DNA from 3 places in the Sphingobacterium sp. 18053 genome. Region 3 is predicted to be linked to each of the others. Evidence: riboswitches for the same ligand, from Rfam matches in the RefSeq annotation. Region 3 holds a riboswitch; each other region holds the start of a gene.
What was found. A riboswitch is a leader RNA that binds a small molecule or an ion and turns the genes downstream of it on or off. The one in region 3 is predicted to bind S-adenosylmethionine.

Region 1 (3,284 bases), on a different contig from region 3:
CAATCTCTTTGAGCTGTACCCGTTGATCAGCAATATCCTGCTCAATTAAAGATCGGTTACTATACGACAGTTCCAAATCCAAAAAAAGATTGCAAACCTCCAATTTCGTCTGCGCTGCGGCATTCTTCCAATCGATTCTGGCCAGCTCATTTTCCAATTTTTTGGACTCAATTTTCATCAGGTCCCGATGCCCATTGTAGAGGTTCAGATAAAAATCCAGGCCGCTATCGTACAAGTAATGAATGATATCATGCTGGGAAGGTTTATTTAAAAGCCCCTGGTCATACACAGGCATATTACTCGCATAACTAGCAGAAGCTCTGGCGGAAATTTTGGGCAGCAACTCCATGCGTTGCTGCTGTACTGCCACCTCAGTTTCTTTGAGCTGCAAATAGGACTGCTCGATGTATTTACTGTTCTGTAGCGCTTTGTCGATCATGTCTTTCAGGGACATGTGCAAAGAATCGAGGGCGAAGGTGTCCGAAATAGCGAATACTAACAATCCCATGGTTAGTATTCCTTTTGCCCAATAGGGAGGAAAAAAGTTCACGTGTGCTATGTAATTTTTTTGCGTAGCAAACTTAGACACTTATTGGAACTTGGATTTCTTCACAAACGCCAATATGTTATGGAAAAAAGACATTTTTTCATCAATTCAAACAAAAAGACCAATATCTGCCAAGAAGCCCTTACAATATCCTTTTTTACAGCACATAAAAAAGACCTTTCAAATCATGATTTGAAAGGCCTTTCTCGACGGTATAATAATAGATTATCCGTATAAGGAATCTTCTATTGCATTCCACAACTGTATTCTTTTTTGTAGCGCAATTTTACTGATCTCTTTCATTTCTGTCCATTTAACCTCATCGTCCTTCCCGAGATCTGTGATCATCTGCATCGCCAAAGGCCCGTGCTCATCGCCATCAAGGTCAATATGACGTTGAAAATAATAGATAAAGCTATCCAGATTGGCTGTAGGGAAATTTGTTTTAATTTCTTCCAAAATAGAGGTAAACATTCCCGGGATAAGATCTTCGCGTCCAAATGTAAATGCAGCAGCAATTTTATGCACCTCGCCCTCAGCAATCACTTCGAATGTAAAATTCAAAAAGTCTTTGATCCGCTTGTCCAATGTGGTCGTTGCAATGACATCGAATATGTTACTCGATTTTTTGGCGTGAGCAATAAATTTGTTGACCAGATGAAGGTCGGCACCCATGGCATCCATGGCGTCCAGATACATCTCAAAATGGCTCAAACGGCGGCCATCAATATATTCATCCGACTCCTCAGCCAATACAATTTCGTTGATTAGATAGCGTGTTGATGGATGCTCACTCGCAAACCAAGGTAAAGTCGTACAGGTCAATTTAATCTGTAAAGCTTTTAGTAAAGACATAAAATCCCATACAGCGTACACATGCCCTTCTGTAAAAGAACGTAGATTCTTGATCGTTTTGATCTTACGATACAAAGGGTGTTGCAATAATACCTCGCGTTCGGCAGCAATGTATTCGTTAATTTCCGCAATTCTATTCATGGCGCAAAAGTATTGTCTTATCTCTATTTTTAAAAGTATTTTCGATGAGATTACAGTAACATGATAAATTTTTCGCCCAGCTATCCGCTTCATAACCAAATCACAGCCAACAACGCGCCTCGCTTTTGACCTCCCTATTCCTGTTGCTAACGTTCATTTACCCTTAAAAACAAAAATATTTTTAATTATAAAAAATAATCTACTATATTTGTAGAGTATTCAGAATTGCATGATGCAATACCAACCGAGTGCAGGCACCGCGGTGGTAAATTAATACGGGTTTCGACCAAAATAAACGTCGCAGAACGATTATTTTCCCAACAAGATCTGGATACAGTTTATGGTTTAATCCTTTAAATTTTTAAATTGTATGGCTACTACAACAAATCTTTACCAACACTTACTGGAAAAATTCAGTTATTACTCAACAGATGAACTGATACAGCTCAACAATGACACCATCTTAGGACAAGGCTGGGGTTCAGCCAAGGCAACCTTTAGAACAGCTTTGATCAGTACGTTCTCCAAAAGAGGACTGGATCTTTCCAACATCATTTCCAAGGAAGACGGTTTTACCTCGGTGAAGCATGTCCCTGTACGCTTGGAACAGAATGTCCTGATTCCTTTACAGTAATCGTTATCGACAAAAAAAAGCGCGCATCGAAAGGACTTCGTGCGCGCTGCTGTGGTTGGTTTAGGAAATTGCCGATTTAAAAGAAGGCAATAATCTTATTATTTATAGTTTGGATTCTGAATTAACACACCTGCGCTTTTCTCAATTTCTGTTTGTGGTAATGGCCAGCGGTAAAATTTGTCTTCAAAATGATAGGGCACTTTACTGTCTTTGACCGCATTGAGTACTTCGCCTGCGATATGCCAACGAATCAGGTCGTAATGCCGTAGTCCTTCGAAAGCAAGTTCAACCCTTCTTTCGTGGCGGATACGGTTGCGCATTTTTTCCTTGGTATAACCGGCAGGAAACCCGGGCATCTGAACGCGGCTCCTCAGAGTATTCATGGCATCGTAAACCGATGGATCTGGTCCGGCAATTTCATTTTGTGCTTCGGCATACATCAATAACACCTCCCCAAACCGCAGTACAACCGCATCCTGTTGGCTCAATGTTGAAAAGCCAAAAGGTAAGTTGGCCGGATCCAAAAATTTCAACACCCCATAACCTGTAGGCCGCGGATTGGACGGTGTATGGATCTTACCGCCGCCAAAGTCGGGATGATCCACGAAAATTGTTTTGCTCAAGCGCGGATCCCTATCTTTGAAGGGATTAGCTCGGTCAGTCAAGGGTGATTCACCATAAGGCAGACCATCTTTGCATTCATAGGTATCCACCAGGTTTTGTAAAGGTGAAGCAGCGATCCAATCGCCTAAATACATGTCCCAGGGGGCTGTATTATTCGGTGCCAGAAAATTGACCGAAAAGATAATCTCGGTATTGTTCTTCTGTGTTGCATCGCGAAAGACATTTTCAAAAGCTGTACTCAGAGTATACTCTTTCATGACATCGGTGCATAAGTCTTTTACCTCTTTCAAAATTGCTAAATCGGGCACCCCTTTGTCGCCATAAGCCGCAAACAGTAAAACCCGTGCTTTCAAGGCTTTTGCTGAACTTGCGGTCGCATGCCCCCCATTATTGAAATAAGGTTTAGCCGCTAAGTTGGCGATCCCAAAATCCAGATCGGCCCGAATCTGTTTTAGAATATTCTCTGCAGTTTCCTTTGGCTGA
Region 2 (3,284 bases), on a different contig from region 3:
GTTACATTTTTCGAATGTATTTTACAATTTATTGGATAATGCCATCAAGTACAGCAAAGGAGATTTACATGTCAACATCAATTCAAAAAATGTTGGCGATACCATTGTCGTCACTATTGCCGACAACGGTATTGGGATGAGCCGGGATCACCTGCAAAAGATTTTCGACCAGTTCTACCGTATTCCAACTGGAAATGTTCATAATGTCAAAGGATTTGGTCTTGGCTTAAGTTATGTACAGGACATCCTGAGAAGGCTGAACGGAAAAATTACAGTTAAAAGTGAAAAAGATAAGGGCACGACCTTTGAAGTAATTTTGCCTATTAAAAAATAAAACGTTCCTTTTTTGTATATTTCCTCTTTAAAAAATTTCAAAGGTTGAGGAAAGCTGATTTATCAGCATCAAGGGACATTGGTGAAAATTAATATAATCATTATGCAAAAGATATTATTAGCAGAAGATGATCCTAATTTGGGGGATCTTTTAAAAGACTATCTCGAATTAAAGGGAAAATTTGACGTCACATTATGCACGGATGGAGATGAAGCGATTTCTCAATTCAAAAAAAATAACTACGACCTCTGTATTTTCGATGTCATGATGCCAAAAAAGGACGGATTTACAGTTGGACGTGAAATCAGAAAAACAAACAACACTGTTCCTATTATCTTTGCCACAGCAAAGGGGATGATGGAAGATAAAACCGAAGCCTTTGAATTAGGGGGAGATGATTATATCACAAAGCCTTTTCGAGTGGAGGAATTATTGCTCCGCATCAATGCTTTGCTGAAGCGCAGTGTTCGAGACAAAGAAGAGGAAGTGGTTGCTGATAAATTTGAAATTGGTGATTATTTCTTTGATTATACAAGTCAGCAAATTTCTTACAAAGGACAGATGCAAAAACTATCCACCAAAGAAGCGGAACTACTACGTTTGCTTTGTTTAAAGAAAAATGATGTGCTGACCCGGGAAGAAGCTTTATTAAAAATATGGCATGATGACAACTACTTTACGGGTAGAAGTATGGATGTATTTCTCAGTAAACTTCGTAAATATCTAAAAGAAGATAGTAAGGTTGAAATTGTCAATGTGCACGGAAAAGGTTACAAACTTTTGGTGAGCTAAAAGAATGGGGAATGAGAAACAGTCATTCCCCATTTTTTATGCCACAACGTATTGAAACATGGCATACACTAAATCACGGATGAAAAGAAAAGAACAAAACAATTTTATCCTTAGTAGAATATAAAAAATTGATGCACTTTTATAAAAAATTTGCATTTCAAAAAGAAATGTTCTAACTTAGCGTCGCTTATAGAGAAAGGCAGAGGGAATAGACCCGATGAAGCCTTAGCAACCTGTCCCTTGACAAGGTGCTAAATTCTACCCTACTTGATATGGGAATGATAAGCCGAAGTCACCGAATTCTAGTGTGTCCTTCTCTCTCTAGCAAGAAATATAGTTGAAAAAGAAATATTAAAAACATTCATTATGTTATTGACTAACAATTTAGGTTACCCTCGTGTGGGCGCGTTCCGCGAATTGAAAAAAGCCAATGAGGCCTATTGGGCTAAAAAATCTTCTGTTGAGGAATTATTGGACACCGCAAAAAAAATTCGTGAAGGCAATTGGAAAACACAAAAAGATGCTGGAATAGATTTGATCCCTTCCAATGATTTCTCTTTTTACGATCAAGTATTGGATTTAACCCTTACTGTTGGTGCAATTCCTGCTCGTTACCATTCTTTATTGAATAAAGTAGACAACAATTACAGCTTAGATCTATATTTTGCCATGGCGCGTGGTTTCCAACAAGAAGGAATCGACGTGACTGCAATGGAAATGACCAAGTGGTTGGATACCAACTACCACTATATGGTGCCAGAATTCACAAAAGATCAAGAATTCAAATTGACGTCCGAAAAATTCTTAAATGAATATAACGAAGCAAAATCATTGGGCATCGATACTAAACCAGTTCTACTAGGTCCTATCACTTACCTTTTGATCGGTAAAGAAAAAGAAGCTGGCTTCGACCGCATCGATTTATTGGATAAACTTGTTCCAGTATATGAGCAAATATTAGCTAAACTAGCTGAGGCTGGTGCCCAATATGTTCAGATTGACGAGCCTTTCTTAGCATTGGATTTAGATGCTAAAGTAAAAGCTTTATATCAACCTACTTTCGAAAAATTAGCTGCAGCAGCAAAAAATATCAAATTAATCGCGACTACTTACTTCGAAGCTTTAAAAGACAACGAAGATATCGCAGTTAACCTACCTATCCATGCTTTACATTTAGATCTGGTACGCGGTGAAAACCAATTGGATACGGTACTAGCTAAAGTTCCTGCTTCATTAACATTATCTTTGGGTATTGTTGAAGGCCGTAACATCTGGAAAAATGATTACGAAAAATCATTGGTTAAAATCAAACAGGCTGTTGATGCATTAGGAAAAGACCGTGTATGGGTAGCTCCTTCTTCATCATTGTTGCACGTTCCTTTTGACTTAGACAATGAGCACAATGAGCAATCGCTACCAGCTGAAGTAAAAAACTGGTTAGCATTTGCTAAACAAAAATTAGCTGAGGTAAAAGACTTAGCCGTACTAGCGGAAGGTGAAGTTGATGCTGAAACAGCAAAACGCTTCGAAGCTAACAAAGCTGCTGCTGAAAGTCGTCGTACTTCTCCATTGATCCACAAACCAGAGGTTAAAACACGTACAAGCAATATCACTGATAACGATGCAAAACGTACTTCAGCATTTGCTGACCGTAAAGCAGCGCAACAAGCGAAATTCAACTTGCCGGCATTCCCTACTACAACTATTGGTTCATTCCCACAAACGAAAGATGTTCGTAAATGGAGAGCAGACTTGAAAAAAGGTGCTATCACGCAGGCAGAATATGATAAAGCAATCGCAGAAGAAACTGAGAACACAATCCGTCTTCAAGAGCAATTAGATATCGACGTATTAGTACACGGCGAATTCGAACGTAACGACATGGTTGAATACTTCGGTGAACAATTGGCTGGTTACGCTTTCACACAAAACGGCTGGGTACAATCTTACGGTTCACGTTGTGTAAAACCTCCAATTATCTATGGTGATGTATACCGTCCTGAAGATATGACTGTCCGTTGGTCTTCATACGCGCAATCATTGACTAACCGTCCGGTTAAAGGTATGTTGACTGGTCCGGTTACTATCTTACAATGGTCTTTCGTACGTAACGATCAACCGCGTTCAACAACGACTTACCAAATTGCATTGGCGATCT
Region 3 (3,284 bases):
ATGTCTCACAGCTAATCGCTAAATACGAAATATATGACTATTGATCAAAGCTTTTACATCGGTTACATCAGTAAAACAAGAGGTCTTAAAGGAGAAGTACAACTGTTTTTTGAATTCGAGGAATACGAGAGTTTGAATATCGATGTTGTCTTTGTGGAAGTGAACAAAAAGCTTGTTCCTTATTTTGTTGATACCATTAAATTTCAAAAAAATAGTACAGCGTATGTGACATTTGAGGATGTGGATCATATCGATAAGGCTCAAGTACTTGTCCGTAAAAAGCTATATCTTTCCAATGATAAGATGCCCGAGCGCGATCCAGATGATTTTAGATATACTGATTTAATCGGTTTTTTAGTGATTGATGAAAACCATGGTGAACTGGGGCAAATAACAGATGTCCAGGAATTTCCACAACAATTTGTCGCCTCGGTAAATATGGACGGTAAAGAACTGATGTTCCCGTTGTCTGATGATTTGATCTTAGGAATCGATGGCGAAGAGGAGATCATTGAAGTTGAATTGCCAGAAGGCTTGGTGGATCTTTATAAAGAATAAGCATATCCCCGAGCTTATTCAAATAAATAGCAGTATACGAACTATTGCAGTAATTTCTTATCTTGGTCTGTATATTATTACTGGCCATAATTATTGATTGATTTTGAAACCGTTATTACTGCTGCTATTCGTATTCTCGTTGTCTTCTTGTGCTTTCTTTGGGAAGAAAAAGGACTTTCCTGAAGGCAATTACCAAATGATATTGGGCTATTCAAATGAAGAGTATCATAAAGTAAAAAGAGAATCACCCCAAAATGTCGAGGCAGATACCTATGGTAATGATCCTACGATATATCGGTCCTTTCTCTCTCTCCATGATAAAGACAAGTTTGTCATGGCGATCGATGATATCTTACTCTTCGGTAAGTATAGATTCAACGGCGATCGATTAGAATTGACCGATGAGAAAAAAGGTAGCCTCGCATTAGATATTATTAAGGTAAAAAGCGATTTTGTTCAGCTGAGAGGTGATTTTTCACAGTTTAGCTCAGCACGTATACCCACTAGCGAAAGACTTTATATCAACTTTGCGTTAGATAAAACCCCTATCCGGGAGACCCCCAGCAAATTTGATAGCCAAGTGAATCTATGGCGAAATGCCCCTGTAAAATCAGAAAGTGAAAAGGAGATAAAAGCTAGGGCATTGAATTTTGTAGATTATTCTATCGCTTATTTCCAACACATATCAAGTTCTGGTACACATCACGATTATCGAATGGATGGTGTTGAATCACCCATTATTTATGCTGAGAATGGCATTGTGCTCAAGGCATGGGCAGATGTTCCCGATTCTTGGAAGGAATTATTTTACAACGAAAAAAATGCATTAGTCGCCTATCAATATTTATTTGATGGTTTTAAATTTGGATCGAAAGAGGAGTACCATGTTACAGGACTCTTATTGATCACATTTTATCTCAAAAATCTACGGAATTCCCTGGCAGCGAATCTTTAGCCAATCCTGTTGTGGCATAGTCAATCTCTTCGCTGTCGATGATCCTCGATCGTTAATTTTATCTGTTTTTTTAAGTCTTTTACTTTTGGTGGAGCGTAAATTCCTGTTGTTGACTGGGAATAAACCTGAAGCCGCATTTATTGCAGTCTTTTTGCCGCTATTTTTGCCTTTTCGAAAAAATATTTTTGTCTTTTGATTTTTTAAAACGATATTAGCAACGCTTATAGAGAAAGGCCGAGGGACTAGACCCGTTGAAGCCTTAGCAACCTGTATTGTTCAAGGTGCTAAATTCTACCCTACTCCATGTGGGAAAGATAAGTTACATGTAGATAAACGATTCCTCGACTTGTGCGTTTCGATGTAAGCCAACCAAACTAAAAACAGTTTTTTAATGAAGATTATCGATCATATCCAGAATGCCAAAGGAAAAACATTGTTTTCTTTTGAGCTATTGCCACCGGCGAAAGGGCAGGGCATCCAAAGTATTTTTAAAACCATGGATGAACTGATGGAGTTTAAACCTCCTTTTATCGACGTAACCTACCATCGGGAAGATTATATCTATAAAGAGCATGCGAGTGGATTACTGGAACGCGTTTCCTATCGTAAACGTCCTGGGACAGTGGCGATATGTGCTGCAATCATGAATAAATATAAAGTAGATGCGGTGCCCCATTTGATATGTGGTGGTTTTACAAAAGAGGAAACTGAAAATGCCCTGATCGATTTGAACTTCCTGGGGATAGATAACGTCTTGGTATTGCGGGGAGATGCACGTAAAGGCGATGCCGATTTCATACCGAGCGATGGTGGACATGCTTTTGCAACAGACCTATTGGAACAGGTAACTGATATGAATAAAGGAAAGTATCTGCATGAAGACATTATCACATCGGAAAAGACTGATTTTTGCATCGGAGTAGCGGGATATCCCGAAAAGCATTTTGAATCGCCAAATTTCAATACTGATTTTAAATATCTGAAACAAAAAGTCGATATGGGAGCAGAGTTTATTGTGACTCAGATGTTCTTTAATGTTGAGAAATACAAAGAGTTTGTAACAAAATGTAGAGACAATGGAATCCATGTGCCTATTATTCCAGGATTAAAACCATTGACAACGAAAAAGCAGTTGGTGACCTTACCAAGGATATTTCATTTAGATATTCCGGAGGAACTGAGCGATGCTGTTTCAGCATGTAAAACGAATGCCGACGTCAGACAAGTCGGTGAGGAGTGGTTGGTGCAACAATGTCAGGAGCTGATTAAATTTGGCGCTCCGGTATTACATTTCTATACGATGAGTAATCCTGGTCCAACAAAGAAAATTGTTGAAAAACTAGCCTAACTCATAAAAATAATACGAAAAGGGAGCCAATAAGCTTCCTTTTTTTATTGTAATATTGGTTGTGAAAGCCCGAAATAAGTCCATAATTTCGATAGTGTGGTTTAGGTCGGTCTCTATATTCAGGGTTGAGTAGCCTGTTTATAGTCAGATACTTGTGTTAAATAGTGTTAATTAACTTATTGGAGTCAGGATAACTTTTTAACTTAAAGTGCTAAAAAGGATTTTAACAATAGACCAAATTGACCTTATGAAGTACACTAGATTAAATTCTCTACTCGGCTTTGCTTGCGGACTAATTGCTACATGTGTATATATCGCCACCGTTGAAAAGACGGTAAGCTGGTGGGATTGTGGTGAATTTATTGCCTGTGCCTACAAGCTAGAAGTGGCACACCAACCGGGAGCACCATTATTTCTTCTTAT

Region 1: linked by a shared signal. The riboswitch ahead of GVK91_RS23930 (5-oxoprolinase) and the one ahead of GVK91_RS05690 (methylenetetrahydrofolate reductase) in region 3 are both predicted to bind S-adenosylmethionine.
Region 2: linked by a shared signal. The riboswitch ahead of metE (5-methyltetrahydropteroyltriglutamate--homocysteine S-methyltransferase) and the one ahead of GVK91_RS05690 (methylenetetrahydrofolate reductase) in region 3 are both predicted to bind S-adenosylmethionine.

Annotation. Positions count from the first base shown of each region.
Region 1 is NZ_CACSJW010000011.1:106,380-109,663, forward strand. Features, by position in the region: gene GVK91_RS23920 (TolC family protein) at 1-508, opposite strand, end outside; gene GVK91_RS23925 (DUF3050 domain-containing protein) at 773-1,543, opposite strand; SAM-I-IV-variant riboswitch at 1,754-1,847, shown strand; gene GVK91_RS23930 (5-oxoprolinase) at 1,914-2,177, shown strand; gene GVK91_RS23935 (RagB/SusD family nutrient uptake outer membrane protein) at 2,276-3,284, opposite strand, start outside.
Region 2 is NZ_CACSJW010000010.1:135,579-138,862, forward strand. Features, by position in the region: gene GVK91_RS22600 (sensor histidine kinase KdpD) at 1-334, shown strand, start outside; gene GVK91_RS22605 (response regulator transcription factor) at 437-1,126, shown strand; SAM riboswitch class I at 1,311-1,414, shown strand; gene metE (5-methyltetrahydropteroyltriglutamate--homocysteine S-methyltransferase) at 1,493-3,284, shown strand, end outside.
Region 3 is NZ_CACSJW010000002.1:422,409-425,692, reverse strand. Features, by position in the region: gene rimM (ribosome maturation factor RimM) at 34-558, shown strand; gene GVK91_RS05695 (hypothetical protein) at 662-1,513, shown strand; SAM riboswitch class I at 1,732-1,834, shown strand; gene GVK91_RS05690 (methylenetetrahydrofolate reductase) at 1,905-2,861, shown strand; gene GVK91_RS05685 (DUF2723 domain-containing protein) at 3,109-3,284, shown strand, end outside.